DNA from 3 places in the Pseudomonas sp. B12(2026) genome. Region 3 is predicted to be linked to each of the others. Evidence: predicted binding sites of a transcription regulator. Region 3 holds the regulator's gene; each other region holds the start of a gene.
The links. The regulator LexA, encoded in region 3, represses DNA repair genes until DNA is damaged. The targets are predictions, from matches to a motif close to CTGTNTNNNNANACAG.
Positions count from the first base shown of each region.

Region 1 (5,345 bases), 1.1 Mb from region 3:
AGTCGACGTCGATATCCGGCGGTTCGTTGCGTTCGCGGGAGATGAAGCGTTCGAACAGCAGATTGGCCTTGGACGGGTCCAGTTCGGTGATGCCGAGGGCGAAGCAGACCACCGAGTTGGCCGCCGAGCCGCGTCCCTGGCAGAGGATTCCTTCCTTGCGTGCAAAGGCGACGATGTCGTGGACCGTGAGGAAGTAGCTGTCGTATTCCAGCTCGGCGATCAGCTCCAGCTCGTATTCCACCTGGCGGCGCGTCTTTTCACTCGCGCCATCCGGCCAGCGCTGCCTGATGCCTTCCTCGGTCTTCTCCCGCAGCCAGGTGGTCGGCGTGTGGCCTTCGGGCACCAGCTCGCGGGGGTATTGGTAGTCCAGTTGATCGAGATCGAAGCTGCAGCGCCCGGCAATCCGCAACGTCTCCGCCAGCAACTCGGCCGGGTAGACCGACGCCAGCACCTCGCGCGGGCGCAGGTGGCGTTCGCCGTTGGGGTAGAGGTGCTGGCCGGCCTCGTGCACCGGCAGGTGCTGGCGGATGGCGGTCATGCAGTCCTGCAGGGCGCGGCGGCCGCGGGCGTGCATGTGCACGTCGCCGCAGGCCACGGCGGGGATGTCCAGGCGCGTGGCCTGTGCCCGCAGGCGGCGCAGCATGGCGGCGTCGTCCGGGCCCTTGTGCAGTTCGACGCCGAGCCACAGGCGTGCGGGGAAGCGCTCGCGCAGCCAGAGGCCGTCGGCGTCCTGGTCGTCTCGCGGCAGCCAGATCGCCAGCAGGTGGTCGAGGTTGCCGTCGAAGTCCGCGCGCACCAGGCGGTAGCTGCCTTTCTCGGCGCGACGGCGGGCATGGGTGAGCAGGCGGCAGAGGTTTTCGTAGCCGGTGAGGTTCTCCGCCAGCAGCACCAGCTTCGGGCCTTGCTCGACGCTCAGTTCGCTGCCGGTGATCAGCGGGATTTCGTGCTCCTTGGCCGCCTGCCAGGCGCGGACGATGCCGGCCAGGCTGCATTCGTCGGTGATCGCCAGCGCGCGGTAGCCGAGCTTCTTCGCCCGCTCGAACAGCTCGGCGGCGCTGGAGGCGCCGCGCTGGAAGCTGAAATTGGACAGGCAGTGCAGCTCGGCATAACCGATGCCGTCATCCGGCGCGTTCATGCGAACCAGCCGTGCAGCAGCAGCGGCCCCTCGTCGCCCACCGGGCGGAAGGCCCAGGCGCGCTGGCCGCTGCGGGTGCGCACCTGGTAGTAGTCGCGGCGGACGTCTTCGCCGTCCCACCAGCCGGATTCGATGCGCTCGGGGCCGGCCAGCAGGGTCGGGGCGAACTCGCGCAGCGGCTGCGGCTCGGTCAGCAGCCAGCCGGGGCGCGGGGCCTGGACGATGGGGAGGCGCGGGGTGGAGCTGTCCTGCCAGGCGCGCTCCGGACGGTGTTCGGCGCGGCCGCCGAGGCCGTGCACGGCGTCGTCGCCCAGCCGTGCGCGCAGGCGTTCGCGCAGCTGTTCCCAGGGCTGCGATTGCTGCGGGCGGTCGTCGAACAGCTCGCGGTGCTGCGGCACGAAGGGCGGCAGGTCGTCGGCCACCAATCGCACGCTGTGCACCGGGGCGCGCAGTTGCAGTTGCTCCAGGCGGCCGCGGCTCAGCTCGAAGAGCATCGCCGCCTCGCGCTCGGCGCTGAGCAGGCCGACCGGCATCTGCGTGTCGCTGCCTTCGTGGTGCTCCAGGTGCAGGGTGAAGCGCTGCACGCCGCTGTCGCGCCCGGCGAGGAAGGCGGCGAGGTCGGCGGTCAGGCGGCGCAGCGGGAACAGCAGCGCCTGGGTCGATTCCACGTCGAAATTCAGCTCGATGCGCGATTCGAAACGGTCCGGCGGCCGGTAGAACTCCAGGGCCAGCGGGCGCAGGCCGAGCAGGGTGTCGACCTGCCGCAGCAGCTGCGCCGGGAAGCGCCGGGCCAGGCTTTCGCGCGGCAGGGCGAGCAGTTGCTGCAGGCTGCGCAGGCCCATGCGACCCAGCGCGGTGGCGGCGTCGCGGTCCAGGCCGAGGCGTTCCAGCGGCATCCGGCCCAGGCACTGGCGCAGTTGGTCGGGGTCGTGGATCGCCAGGCCGTCGTGGCCGTTGGCGAGGATGCGCGCGGCGGCCGGGTTGGGCGCGGCGGTGATGCGGTGGCGAAAGCCCAGCCCGTTCAATTCTTCGCGCAGGCGCGCCTCGAAACGCGGCCAGGGGCCGAACAGTTGCAGGCTGGACTGCACCTCCAGCAGCAGCGCGCGCGGGTAGTGCTGGCTGACCTGCGAGCTGAAGCCGTAGGCCCAGGCGGCCAGCAGGTTCTGCCAGCGCTCCACTTCGCGCAGGTCGTACTCGGCGGTGGCGAGGTCGCGGCTCAGGGCCTGGGCGGCGGTGAGCGACTGGCCGGGCTTGAGCCCCAGCGCCCGCGCCGCCGGGTTCACCGCTTGCAGCACGCGGCGCTGCGGCGGCCCGGCGAGCAGCGCCAGGGCGGCGTCCGGCTCGGGACGGCCGCGCAGCACGCCGTCCATCGCCAGCTGCGGCAGGAGGATGCAGGCCCAGAGCATCTCGGCCTCAGTGCCAGGGCAGCGGGATGGGCCGCGCCGGCGCCAGGCCACCCCGGCACTTGAGCACGCGCAGTTGCGCAGGGCTTGCGTCCAGCGCCAGGCGCAGGGCGGCGGGCGACGGGTTCAGCGCTTCGCGCTGCGAGCGGTAGGCGATGGCCAGGGTCTGGCCGGTTTCGGCGGCCACCTGCAGACGGCGCAGGGCGCGATCGTCGGCCTGCTGCGGCCAGCACAGCACCGCGCCGCAACTGCCCGAGCGCAGGCACTGCTCGGCGGCCCAGAGCGCATCGCGGCCCGTTGCACGGACGATGGCCAGTTGCTCGAGCACAACGCCGGCGGCCTGCCAGGCGGCCGGGTAGGGCACGTGGGGCGGCGCCACCAGCACGATGCGCTCGCCCGCTGCGCTGAGCCGCGCCAGGGTCGGCCAGACCAGTTGCAGTTCGCCGGTGCCTTCGGCGGCCAGGAGGATTTCGCTGAGCGCCGCTTCCGGCCAGCCGCCGCTGGGCAGGGCGGCGTCCAGCACGGCATGGCCGGTGGGCTGCCGGCTGGGCGGCAGGCCCTGGGGCTGGCCTTTCCAGACCTGGCGCTGGTGGAACAGGGTATCGAGCGCGACCACGTTGCCCATCACGGCCTCCCGGCCGGCGAGCGGCGACGGTCATGCGCCCGGCGTGAAGGCCGGGCGAGGAAAGTGGGTAAGCGGGGCATGGAAAACTCGGATTATGCTGTATGGATATACAGTTTATCTGGTGGGATGGGGCCGTCAATGGGGGCTGGAGGGGATTCAGGCGTGGCGGAGGCGGCTCTCGTGGGAACGGACCTTCTCCGCGATTCGCCGGCAAAGCCGGCGCCGGGCGGGTTCGCGAGCAAGCTCGCTCCTACAGGGAAAACTCGGAGCGCATTTCGTAGGAGCGAGCTTGCTCGCGAACCGGGGCTGATCGCGGACGAAGTCCGCTCCTACGGCGGGATCGGCTTTCGTAAGAGCGGACTCCGTCCGCGATGCTCTTGCAGGGTGGATAACGCGCAGCGTTATCCACCTTGATGGGTATCGCTTCGCTCCACGCCATCCTACGAAGAGAGATCCTTCAGCCCTGGCTCTGTCTGTCACACCGAAATTGCAGGCGCGCGCGGGGTCCCGTCAGGAGGCCGAGTGGAGGTATTGCGCAGAGGGGCGAGCGGCATGGATGCCGCGAGAGGCGTAAAGGGCCAGGGACGGCCCTTGTACGCCGACCCTCGGAGCAATGCCGGAGCGAGGGGAGTCTGAGCGAAGCGAAGACCCGGATGTCGGGACGGGCCCTTTTGGTTCCTTTTGGGGCGCCAAAAGGGACTCGCCCGGGAGGGCGAAACCAAATCTCCCAGCGCACGCCGAAGCGGCGCAGAAACGCCGCACAAGACGGTGGATAGCGCGTGGCGTTATCTACCCTACGAAGAGCAGGAGCATCGCGGAGAAGCTCCGCTCCTACAACAGCAGGTCCCCCTGCGGTGCCTTCGCGCGTGGCGGGTCGGCGATGAATTTCAGCCGCTCCGGCTTCCACCACCCCGGCAGCAACCGCCGCACGGCGGGCTGGTTGAAGCGGTCGTCGAGCAGGTAGATCACCCCCGAATCCGTGGGCGTGCGGATCACCCGTCCAGCCGCCTGGACGACCTTCTGCAAGCCGGGAAACAGGTAGGTGTAGTCGTAGCCGTCGCCGAACATCCCCTGCATGCGCTGCTTGATCTCCTCGTTGACCGCGTTCACCTGCGGCAGTCCCAGCGTGGCGATGAAGGCGCCGATCAGCCGGTCGCCCGGCAGGTCGATGCCCTCGCCGAAGGCGCCGCCGAGCACGGCGAAGCCGATGCCGCGCGATTCCGTGGTGAAACGGTCGAGAAAGGCCTGGCGCTCCAGCTCGTTCATGCTGCGCGACTGCACCCAGCGGGGAATGTCCGGGTGCTCGGCGCTGAAACGCTCCAGCGCCTGCTGCAGGTAGGCGTAGCTGCTGAAGAAGGCCAGGTAGTTGCCGGGCCGGGCGCGGAACTGCCGGGCCATCAGGGTGCTGATCGGCGTGAGGCTGGCTTCGCGGTGCTGGTAGCGGGTGGACAGGTTGCTCAGCGCGTGGACTTCCAGCTGTTCGGCGCGGAACGGCGATTCCACCTCGCGCCAGCCGGCGTCTTCCGGCAGGCCGAGCAGGTCGGCGTAGTAGTGCGCCGGGGTCAGCGTGGCGGAGAACAGCGTGGTGCTGTGGGCCACCTTGAAGCGTTCGGCGAGGAAGGGCGCCGGCACCACGTTGCGCAGGCACAGGGTCGAAAGCACGCGCCGCGCGCTGACATCGTGGCGGGTGATGTCGAACAGCGAGTGCGGCCCGTAGGCCTCGGCCAGCCGGCAGAACAGCATGGCGTCGAGGTAGAAGCGCAGCAGCTCGGCCTCGTTGCCGGTGGGCTGGTCGGTGAGGTGGTCGGTGATGGCGCTGACGGCCTTCTGCAGCGCGGCGATGAACAGGTCGGGGATGGTCGGGTAGATCTGGTAGTCGACGTCCTGGTCCTGGTGCAGCTGGTTCCAGTGCCGGCCGACGCGCTCCAGCGCGCTTTTCAGCTTGGCCGGGGCGACCTTGCGCAGGGCGTTGAACTCGCCCTGGTCCAGCTCTGCGCTGTACATGCCGCGGCCGCGCTCGATGAGGTTGTGCGCCTCGTCCACCAGCAGGGTGACCTTCCAGTCGTTGAGGACGGTGAGGCCGTAGAGCAGGGCGGTCATGTCGAAGTAATAGTTGTAGTCGCACACCACCACGTCGGACCAGCGGCACAGTTCCTGGCTCAGGTAGTAGGGGCAGACCTGG
Region 1 is NZ_CM173430.1:3,076,388-3,081,732, reverse strand. It holds gene AC3B6A_RS14340 (error-prone DNA polymerase) at 1-1,135, opposite strand, end outside; gene AC3B6A_RS14335 (Y-family DNA polymerase) at 1,132-2,541, opposite strand; gene imuA (translesion DNA synthesis-associated protein ImuA) at 2,549-3,163, opposite strand; gene AC3B6A_RS14325 (ATP-dependent DNA helicase) at 3,995-5,345, opposite strand, start outside.
Region 1: a site for LexA is predicted at 3,261-3,276, ahead of imuA (translesion DNA synthesis-associated protein ImuA). Genes of this name have one in related genera too.

Region 2 (5,345 bases), 2.9 Mb from region 3:
TCGAACTTGCGGTCTTCCTCGGCGTTGGCCTCGGCGTCACGCACCATTTGCGCGATTTCTTCCTCGGACAGGCCCGAGGAGGCCTTGATCACGATGGACTGCTGCTTGCCGGTGGCCTTGTCCTTCGCGCCCACGTGCAGGATGCCGTTGGCGTCGATATCGAAGGTCACTTCGATCTGCGGCACGCCGCGCGGAGCCGGCGGGATGTCGGCCAGGTCGAACTTGCCCAGCGACTTGTTCTGCGCGGCCTGCTTGCGCTCGCCCTGCAGCACGTGGATGGTCACGGCGCCCTGGTTGTCGTCGGCGGTGGAGAACACCTGCGACTTCTTGGTCGGGATGGTGGTGTTCTTGTCGATCAGCGCGGTCATCACGCCACCGAGGGTCTCGATGCCCAGGGTCAGCGGGGTGACGTCGAGCAGCAGCACGTCCTTCACATCGCCGGCCAGCACGGCGCCCTGGATGGCGGCGCCCATGGCGACGGCTTCGTCCGGGTTGACGTCCTTGCGCGCTTCCTTGCCGAAGAACTCGGCAACGGTCTTCTGCACCAGCGGCATGCGGGTCTGGCCACCGACCAGGATCACTTCGTCGATCTTCGAGACGTCCAGGCCGGCGTCTTTCAGCGCAACGCGGCACGGCTCAATGGTGCGGGTGACCAGGTCTTCCACCAGGGATTCCAGCTTGGCGCGGGACACCTTGACGTTCAGGTGTTTCGGGCCGCTGGCGTCAGCGGTGACGTACGGCAGGTTGACGTCGGTCTGCTGGGTCGAGGACAGCTCGATCTTGGCCTTCTCGGCAGCTTCCTTCAGGCGCTGCATGGCCAGCGGGTCGCCCTTGAGGTCCATGCCCGACTCTTTCTTGAATTCCTCGACGAGGTAGTCGATCAGGCGCAGGTCGAAGTCTTCACCACCGAGGAAGGTGTCGCCGTTGGTGGCCAGCACTTCGAACTGGTGCTCGCCATCGACTTCGGCGATCTCGATCACGGAAACGTCGAAGGTACCGCCACCCAGGTCGTAGACGATGATGGTGTGGTCGCCCTTGGCCTTGTCCAGGCCGTAGGCCAGCGCGGCCGCGGTCGGCTCGTTGATGATGCGCTTGACGTCCAGGCCGGCGATGCGGCCGGCGTCCTTGGTGGCCTGGCGCTGACTGTCGTTGAAGTAGGCCGGAACGGTAATGACCGCTTCGGTGACCGGCTCGCCCAGGTAGTCCTCGGCGGTTTTCTTCATCTTCTTCAGGACTTCGGCGGAGACCTGCGGCGGAGCCATCTTCTGGCCCTTGGCCTCGACCCAGGCGTCGCCGTTGTCAGCCTTGACGATGTTGTACGGCACCATCTTGATGTCTTTCTGTACGACGTCTTCCTCGAAGCGGCGGCCGATCAGGCGCTTGACTGCGTACAGGGTGTTCTTCGGGTTGGTCACTGCCTGGCGCTTGGCCGGCTGGCCGACCAGGATCTCGCCATCGTTGGCGTAACCGATGATCGACGGGGTGGTACGAGCGCCTTCGGCGTTCTCGATGACCTTGACGTTACCGTTCTCCAGGATGGACACACAGGAGTTGGTGGTCCCCAGGTCGATACCAATGATTTTGCCCATATTCACTCTCCAGAAATTAGATTCCGCGCTGACCCTGTTGCGGGTCTTTGGCTCGGTTGATTACCCAGATGGGGACCGGGTGGTGGATTTCAAGCCTTCTCGTCGATCGAAGGCGGGGTTTGTTCGGGCGCCTTGCTGACCACGACCATCGCCGGGCGCAGCAGGCGGCCATTGAGCAGGTAGCCCTTCTGGAACACCTTGACCACGCTGCCGGGCTCCAGGTGCACACTCTCCTCCATCGCCATGGCCTGGTGATGCTCGGGATTGAACGGCTCGCCGTGCGGGTCGACCGGCTCCAGGCTGTAGCGCTTGAGCGTGTCGTGGAACATCTTCAGGGTCAGCTCGATGCCTTCGCGCATCGGCTTGATCGCCCCGTCGTCCGGGCTGGACATCTCCAGCGCGCGCTCCAGGGTATCGACGATCGGCAGCAGGTCGCCGGCGAACTTCTCCAGGGCGAACTTGTGCGCCTTCTCCACGTCCTGCTCGGCACGGCGGCGGACGTTCTGCAGTTCGGCAACGGCGCGCAGGCTCTGGTCCTTCGCCGCGGCGACCTGTTCTTCCAGCTCCAGCACGCGGGCGTTCAGGTCCTCGGCGGCGCCGGTTTCCGGCTGCTCGTTGAACTGGGAATCCTGAGTCTGTTGCTCGTCAGACATGCCACTCTCCAAAAAAGAAAATAAGCCTTTGAAAACAAAGCGAACCCAATGATCCGCGACTCTGCCGTCTATATGGGGGGCATTTTTTCGAGTTCAAGGGTGCCGGCCTCAAGGGAAGGCCCTGGGAGACGAGAGAGAATTGCCAGCGGCGGAAAATACTGTATAAATAACCAGACATTTCTGCGGAGCCACCGCCCATGCTGGTTCATCTGTCCGTGCACAACTACGCCATCGTCGAGCACCTCGATCTCGAGCTCGCCGCCGGCATGACCGTGATCACCGGCGAAACCGGCGCCGGCAAATCGATCATGCTCGACGCCCTTGGCCTGGCCCTGGGCGATCGCGCCGACAGCGGCGTGGTCCGCCCCGGCGCCGACAAGGCCGACATTCTCGCCAGCTTCGATGTCGCCGCCATCGCCGAGGCCCGCGACTGGCTGGCCGAGCGCGACCTGGAACAGGACGGCCCGTGCATCCTGCGCCGGGTGATCACCGCCGAAGGCCGCTCCCGCGCCTACATCAACGGCACGCCCTGCCCGCTCGGCGACCTCAAGCACCTGGGCGAGCTGCTCATCGACATCCACAGCCAGCACGAGCACCAGTCCCTGCTCAAGGCCGACACCCACCGCCGCCTGCTCGACGAATACGCCGGCAGCCAGGACCTCGCGCGCCAGGTACAGCTCGCCGCGCAACGCTGGAAGCAGACTCGCCAGGAGCTGGACCGCCTGTCGCGCAACGGAGACGAGCAGCGCGCCCGGCACCAGTTGCTCAGCTACCAGCTGGAAGAGCTGGAAAACCTCGGCCTGGGCGACAACGAACTGGAGACGCTGGAAGCCGAGCACAAGACCCTGAGCAACGCCGGCAGCCTGATCGCCGCCTGCCGCCAGGTGGTGGAACTGTGCAGCGAGAGCGACGCCGGCAACGTGCTCTCCGCCCTGACCTCGAGTCTCAACCGCCTCACCGCCTTCCCGAGCCAGCCGCCCGCGCTGGGCGAAGCGGTAAACCTGCTGTCCAGCGCGCAGATCCAGGTCGAAGAAGCCATTGGCGAGCTGAACCGCTTCGTCGACAACTTCGACGCCGACCCCATGCGCCTGCAGCAACTGGAAGAACGCATGGACGCCATCTACAGCCTGGCACGCAAGCACCGGGCACAGCCGCACGAACTGCAGGAACTGCAGCAACGCCTGCTGGATGAACTGGAAGCGCTGAACGCCGACGACGAAGCCGTCGAGCGCCTGGGCGACGAGCTGGCCGCCTATGCCCGGCATTATCGGGAGAAGGCGGACGAACTCGGCCGCATCCGCCGCAGCGCCGCGCCGCAACTGGCCAAGGCGGTGGAAGTCGAGATGCAGCGCCTGGGCATGCCCGGCGGGCGCTTCGCCATCGAGCTGCGCGATGCCGCTTCGGACGAGCCGCAGGTGAACGGCCTGGAGCAGCTGGAATTCCTGGTCAGCGCCAACCCCGGGCAACCGATGAAGGGGCTGGCGAAGGTCGCCTCCGGCGGCGAATTGTCACGCATCAGCCTGGCGATCCAGGTGATCACCGCGCAGACCTCGCGTATTCCCACCCTGGTCTTCGACGAAGTCGACGTCGGCATCGGCGGCCCCACCGCCGAAGTGGTCGGCCAGCTGCTGCGCCGCCTGGGCGAGCGCGGCCAGGTGCTAACCGTCACCCACCTGCCACAGGTCGCCGCCCAGGGCCACCAGCACCTGTTCGTGCACAAGGACCGCGACACCAGCGAAACCCGCACCGCCGTCGCCAACCTGAAGAAGGCCGAGCGCATCGAGGAAATCGCCCGCATGCTCGGCGGCGTCGACCTGACCAAGGAATCCCTCGCCCACGCGCGCAAGATGGTGGATTCGGCGACACAGGGATAAATCCCTGTAGGAGCGAGCTTGCTCGCGAACCGCATAACGCCGGAGCCGCCAGCAAAATCGTTTGCGAGCAAGCCCGCTCCCGCGAAAAGCCGCTAAACGAAAACGGCGACCCGAGGGTCGCCGTTCTGCATTGCGCGTACGCTTATTTCTTCTTGCGCACGTAGAGCACCAGGTTGTGATCGACGAGGTCGAAACCGCGCTCGTTGACGATCGCCCTCTGGCGCTTCTCGATTTCCGAGTCCATGAACTCGATGACTTCGCCGGTATCGACGCAGACCATGTGGTCGTGATGACCGCTGTCGGCCAGCTCGAAGACGGCATGGCCGCCGTCGAAGTTGTGGCGAACCACCAGACCGGCGGCCTCGAACTGGGTCAGTACGCGATAGACGGTGGCCAGACCTACGTCTTCCCCCGCCTCCATCAGCGCTTTGTAAACATCCTCCGCGCTCATGTGGCGTTGCTCGGCGGAATCGAGCATCTGGAGGATCTTGACGCGCGGCAGCGTGACCTTCAGTCCGACTTTGCGCAGTTCGTTATTTTCAACCATGTGTGCTTTCTCGGCGCGGGATGCTTCGCAGCTTCCATCAATGCAGGTATGATCGGGGTTTCGTCGCTCAGCCAAGATAGTGGAAGTCACCCCTCGATGCAAAACGCCAAGCTCATGCTGACCAGTCTCGCTTTCGCGCTGGGACTCGCCGCACTCGCCGGTTGCTCTTTCCCGGGGGTCTACAAGATCGATATCCAGCAGGGCAACGTCGTAACACAAGACATGATAGACCAGTTGAAGCCCGGAATGACCCGGCGCCAAGTGCGGTTTATCATGGGTAACCCGTTGATCACCGACACTTTCCACCCCAATCGCTGGGACTACCTGTACAGCATCCAGCCGGGCGGCTCACAGCGCCAGCAGGAGCGCGTGACCCTGCACTTCGGCGAGAGCGACCAGCTGATCGGCCTCAACGGCGATTTCATGCCCGGCGTGAGCCGCGACGAGTCGATCCTCGGCAAGGAAGGCAGCCCGGCCACCACGCCGTCGCAGCCGGCCCAGCAGCCCGAACAGCCCAAGGAAGAACCGGCCAGGCCCGGTTCCGTGGAAGAGCAGATCCAGAAGGAAGTGGACCAGGTGGAAACCGTGCCGATCCCGACCCCGGAACCGCTGGACACGACCCCGCAATAAGGGTCCGCTGCAACGAAGAAGCCCGGCCAGTGCCGGGCTTTTTGTTGCCTTC
Region 2 is NZ_CM173430.1:5,037,882-5,043,226, forward strand. It holds gene dnaK (molecular chaperone DnaK) at 1-1,589, opposite strand, end outside; gene grpE (nucleotide exchange factor GrpE) at 1,679-2,242, opposite strand; gene recN (DNA repair protein RecN) at 2,440-4,116, shown strand; gene fur (ferric iron uptake transcriptional regulator) at 4,259-4,663, opposite strand; gene AC3B6A_RS23470 (outer membrane protein assembly factor BamE) at 4,760-5,293, shown strand.
Region 2: a site for LexA is predicted at 2,401-2,416, ahead of recN (DNA repair protein RecN). Genes of this name have one in related genera too.

Region 3 (5,345 bases):
GCGAGGACGACGTCCTGCCGGTGATGAACCAGGGTGAGAGCATGAAGCTGCTCAAGCTCGATCCGAGCCAGCACTTCACCAAGCCGCCGGCGCGCTTCTCCGAAGCCAGCCTGGTCAAGGAGCTGGAAAAGCGCGGCATCGGCCGTCCGTCCACCTACGCGGCGATCATCTCCACCATCCAGGAGCGCGGCTACGTCACCACCCACAACCGCCGCTTCTATGCGGAAAAGATGGGCGACATCGTCACCGACCGACTCAACGAGAGCTTCTCCAACCTGATGGACTACGGCTTCACCGCCGGCATGGAAGAGCACCTCGATGACGTGGCCCAGGGCGAGCGCGACTGGAAGCACCTGCTGGACGAGTTCTACGGCGACTTCCGCAAGAAGCTCGACCTGGCCGAGGCCGCCAACGACGGCATGCGCGCCAACCAGCCGACCCTGACCAGCATCCCCTGCCGCGAGTGCGGCCGGCCGATGATGATCCGCACCGCCTCCACCGGGGTGTTCCTCGGTTGCTCGGGCTACAGCCTGCCGCCGAAGGAGCGCTGCAAGGCGACGGTCAACCTGATCCCGGGCGACGAAATCGCCGCGGATGACGAGGGCGAGTCCGAATCCCGTGTGCTGCGCGGCAAGCACCGCTGCCCGATCTGCAGCACCGCGATGGACGCCTACCTGGTCGACGAGAAGCACAAGCTGCATATCTGCGGCAACAACCCGGACTGCCTGGGCTACGAGATCGAGGAAGGCCAGTACCGGATCAAGGGCTACGAAGGCCCGAGCCTGGAATGCGACAAGTGTGGCAGCGAGATGCAGCTCAAGACCGGCCGTTTCGGCAAGTTCTTCGGTTGCACCAACCCGACCTGCAAGAACACCCGCAAGCTGCTGAAGAACGGCGAGCCCGCGCCGCCGAAGATGGACGCCATCCGCATGCCGGAGCTCAAGTGCGAGAAGGTGGACGACATCTACGTGCTGCGCGACGGCGCTTCCGGCCTGTTCCTGGCCGCCAGCCAGTTCCCGAAGAACCGCGAGACCCGCGCGCCGCTGGTCAGCGAGCTGGTGCCGCACAAGGAAGAGCTGGATCCGAAGTACCACTTCCTGCTCGCCGCCCCGCAGAAGGACCCGGATGGCCGCCCGGCGGTGATCCGTTTCAGCCGCAAGACCAAGGAGCAGTACGTGCAGTCCGAGGTCGAGGGCAAACCCACCGGCTGGCGCGCGTTCTACGACGGCGGCAAGTGGAAGGCCGAAGACAAGCGCTGATGGAAGGCGCGCCCCGCTGAGGCGGGGCGCGCTTATACTGCCGACGTCGATTGCGAGAGGGCCTGGCCATGGCGCACGAACTCTATACCCGTACCAACCAGAAACTGTTCTTCGCCGGACTGGCCCTGGAAGCCTGGCGCAACGCCGAGGCGGCACGCGCGATGAATGCCCAGGCACGCATCCAGGCCGAGCGCGAAGCGGCGCTGTTCCATCTCTATGGTGCAGTGCTGGGGGTGGCCCACGAGATCGCCGGCTACTACCGTCTGCCGCAGGCGGGTGCGCCGCGCGTCGACATGCTGCTGAACGCAGAGGTGCTGGCTGCCGCGCCGAGCCCGGAGCTGGCGGAAATGGTCGAGCTGGCACAGTCCCCGGAAGCCTGGCTGGGCCGCCTGCTGGCCGCATACGCCGCGTTGTTCCAGCCGCCGAGCGAGCCGAAGAAGGCCAAGGTCGACCCGACCCAGCCGCTGATCCAGGCGGTGAATATCGACGAAGAGAAGCCGGTCGAGCTGGGCAACGAAGAGCTCGAGGCCTGGCGCAAGTCCCTGAAAGAGCTGGTGCTGCGCTTCCGCGCATCGCTGACCGAGCTCTGACGCAGGCTCCGATACGCATAGCCGCGACCAATCGGTCGGCCGGCGGAACGTTGCGCTAGGGTGTAGCGGGTGTGGCTGTTACACTACGCGTTCTGCTGTGGAGAACCTTCGCTATGCCAACCTCATTTCTGGAAATCGTGGAACTGCCTGACGGGCGTATCGTGCTGCGTCGTGCGGAGGATGAGGAGGCGCTGGTGACCCTGGAGTTCTCCGAAGATGCCAAGGGCTTCCTGCAAGGCCAGCACATCGAGATCGCCAAGGCGATGTTCAATGTTGGCGTGCAGATGGCCGGCCGCCTCGCCGAAGGCGGCGACACCGGCATGGACGAAGGTCCGCGCGTCCTGCACTAAGGCTCGTTCCGGCTTCGCGGCGCTCGCGGCGAAGCCTCTTCCTCATCCCAGGCGAATGTTCAGGCTCTGCGCCTGGCCGGCAACGGCGGCGCGGGACAGCTGCGCGCGCGCCCTGGCGTTGAGATTCAGCCAGCTCACCACCGTATGACTGTTGCCCAGGCGCAGCGCCTCGCAGGCCAATGCCTGGGCGGCGGTCTGGTCACGCGCCGGCAGCAGCAGGATGCGTTCGCGGTTCAGGCCGGCCTTGCGCAGCCAGTCCGGGGTCAGGCTGGCGGGCGGGGCGATCAGGGTCAGCCAGCGCGAGTCGCTTTCCTCGCTCAGTTCGCGGAGCATCGGCGCCAGCAGGGTCAGGCACTGGCCGGGGAGGCCGCGCAGGGCGATCTCGCTGAAGGCGCTCTCGTCATCGGCCGGTTCGTCTTCCATCAGCTCCGGGAGCAGGGGAGCAGTACCGCTCGCCCAGAGTGCTTCCTGGAACAGCGGGAGTTGCGGCAGGTTCAGCGGCTGCGGGTACTGCATGGATGTCTCCTGTTCAGCGACGGATCACGCCGACGCTCAAGCCTTCGATGACCAGTTCCTGTTCCTTGAGGTCGACCTCGATGGGGGCGAACTCGGGGTTCTCGGCGATCAGCCAGACCTTGCTGCCTTCGCGCTTGAAGCGCTTCACCGTGACTTCCTCGCCGAGGCGGGCGACCACGATCTGGCCGTTGCGCGCTTCGCGGGTGACGTGCACGGCGAGCAGGTCGCCGTCGAGGATGCCGACGTCCTTCATGCTCTGTCCGCGCACGCGCAGCAGGTAGTCGGCCGGCGGGTTGAAGAAGGTGGGGTTGATGCGGCAGGTGTCGTCGACGTTCTGCTCGGCGAGGATCGGCGCACCGGCGGCGACGCGGCCGATGATCGGCAGTTCGTCCTCGTTGGCGGCGGCCTTGGGCTCGAAGCCGGGGATGCGGATGCCGCGGGAGGCGCCCGGGGTCATCTCGATGGCGCCCTTGCGGGCGAGGGCCTTGAGGTGCTCCTCGGCGGCGTTGGGCGACTTGAAGCCGAGTTCCTGGGCGATTTCCGCGCGGGTGGGCGGATAGCCGTTGGCTTCCAGGCAGCGTTTGATGAAGGCGAGAATCTCGGCTTGGCGCGGCGTCAGCTTCAGCATGTCCATACTCTGGCTTTTTATACAGTGACTGGAATTATATACAGTGAAAGCGCCCTGGCAATGCCTAATTTCGCGCGGCGGTCGGGGAGATGTAACCTGTGCCGGCTGGCGAGCGTCCTGCTGGGATTGAAGTCAGCTCGTCGCATTGCCTATGATTTTGTTAACAATCGATCGCGCTTTGCTTGACAATGCAAGAGGCTGAAACGTATGTTTCAAACAAGTGTTTGTCAGGCGGAGTAGCCATGGCCCAGTCGGAAACCGTCGAACGCATCCTGGATGCTGCGGAACAGCTGTTCGCGGAGAAGGGCTTCGCTGAGACTTCCTTGCGTCTTATCACCAGCAAGGCGGGGGTGAACCTCGCGGCGGTGAACTATCACTTCGGCTCGAAGAAGGCGCTGATCCAGGCGGTCTTCTCGCGCTTCCTCGGCCCGTTCTGCGCCAGCCTCGAAAAGGAGCTGGATCGTCGCCAGGCCAAGCCCGACGCACCGCGCGCCACTCTGGAAGAGCTGCTCGAATTGCTCGTCGTCCAGGCCATGGCGGTGAAGCCGCGCAGCGGCAACGACCTGTCGATCTTCATGCGCCTGCTGGGCCTCGCCTTCAGCCAGAGCCAGGGCCACCTGCGCAAATACCTCGAGGAAGTCTACGGCAAGGTGTTCCGCCGTTACATGCTGCTGGTGAACGAAGCCTCGCCGCGCCTGCCGCCGCTGGAGCTGTTCTGGCGCGTGCACTTCATGCTCGGGGCGGCGGCGTTCAGCATGTCCGGCATCAAGGCGTTGCGCGCCATGGCCGAGACCGACTTCGGCGTGAACACCTCCATCGAGCAGGTGATGCGCCTGATGGTGCCGTTCCTCGCCGCCGGGATGCGTGCCGACAGCGGCATCAGCGACCCGTCGCTGGCCGGTGCCCAGCTCAAGCCGCGCGCCAAGGCGTCCGCCGCGCCAGCCAAGGTCTGAACGACGCCCGGCCGCGTGCTGGGCGGTGCGGTCCTGATCGGCTAAAGTAGCCGGCCATGGCTGACCTCGATTTCCTCCATATTTCCCTGTCCGACCAGATGCTCTACGGCTTTGCCGGCGAGCGTCTGCGCTTGCGTCTGCCTGTTTCCACCGCGACCAACGGTGCCGGCGAACTGAGCGGGTCCGGCTGCACGCCGCGTGGCCTGCACCAGGTTCGCGCGCGTATCGGCGAAGGTTTGCCCAGGGGCGCGGTGCTCAAGGGGCGGCGCTGGACCGGCGAGGTCTGGAGCCAGGCGCTGCACGACGAGTTTCCCGGCCGCGACTGGATCCTCACGCGCATCCTCTGGCTCAGCGGCTGCGAGCCGGGACGCAATCGCATGGGCGAGATCGATACCTTCCGCCGTTACATCTACCTGCACGGCACGCCGGACTGCGAGCCCATGGGCACGCCGCTGTCCCACGGCTGTATCCGCCTGCGCAATGACGACCTGCTGGAACTCTTCCCCCGGGTTCCGCTCCATTGCCGGGTCCGTATCGAAGAGGCTGCCTGCCCCCACTGGCAGGCCCCGCAACTGAACTAAGGAATGCACATGCAAGGCTCCCTGATGCTCGACATCGGCGGCACCTGGCTGACCGCCGAGGACCGCCAGATCCTGCGCCACCCGGAAGTGGGCGGCCTGATCATCTTCGCCCGCAACATCGAGTCGCCGCGCCAGGTGCGCGAGCTCTGCGCGGCCATCCGCGCGCTGCGCCCGGACCTGCTGCTGGCGGTGGACCAGGAAGGCGGCCGGGTGCAGCGCCTGCGCCAGGGCTTCCTGCGCCTGCCGGCGATGCGCGCCATCGCCGACAACGCCAATGCCGAGCGCCTGGCCGAGCAGTGCGGCTGGCTGATGGCGACCGAAGTGCTGGCGGCGGGGCTGGACCTCAGCTTCGCCCCGGTGCTCGACCTCGATCACCAGCGCAGCGCCGTGGTCGGCAGCCGCGCCTTCGAAGGCAATCCGGAGCGCGCCGTGGCGCTGGCCGGCGCTTTCATCCGCGGCATGCACGGC
Region 3 is NZ_CM173430.1:1,969,955-1,975,299, forward strand. It holds gene topA (type I DNA topoisomerase) at 1-1,259, shown strand, start outside; gene AC3B6A_RS09270 (DUF6586 family protein) at 1,328-1,849, shown strand; gene AC3B6A_RS09275 (hypothetical protein) at 1,963-2,199, shown strand; gene sulA (SOS-induced cell division inhibitor SulA) at 2,242-2,715, opposite strand; gene lexA (transcriptional repressor LexA) at 2,729-3,343, opposite strand; gene AC3B6A_RS09290 (TetR/AcrR family transcriptional regulator) at 3,586-4,296, shown strand; gene AC3B6A_RS09295 (L,D-transpeptidase family protein) at 4,353-4,877, shown strand; gene nagZ (beta-N-acetylhexosaminidase) at 4,887-5,345, shown strand, end outside.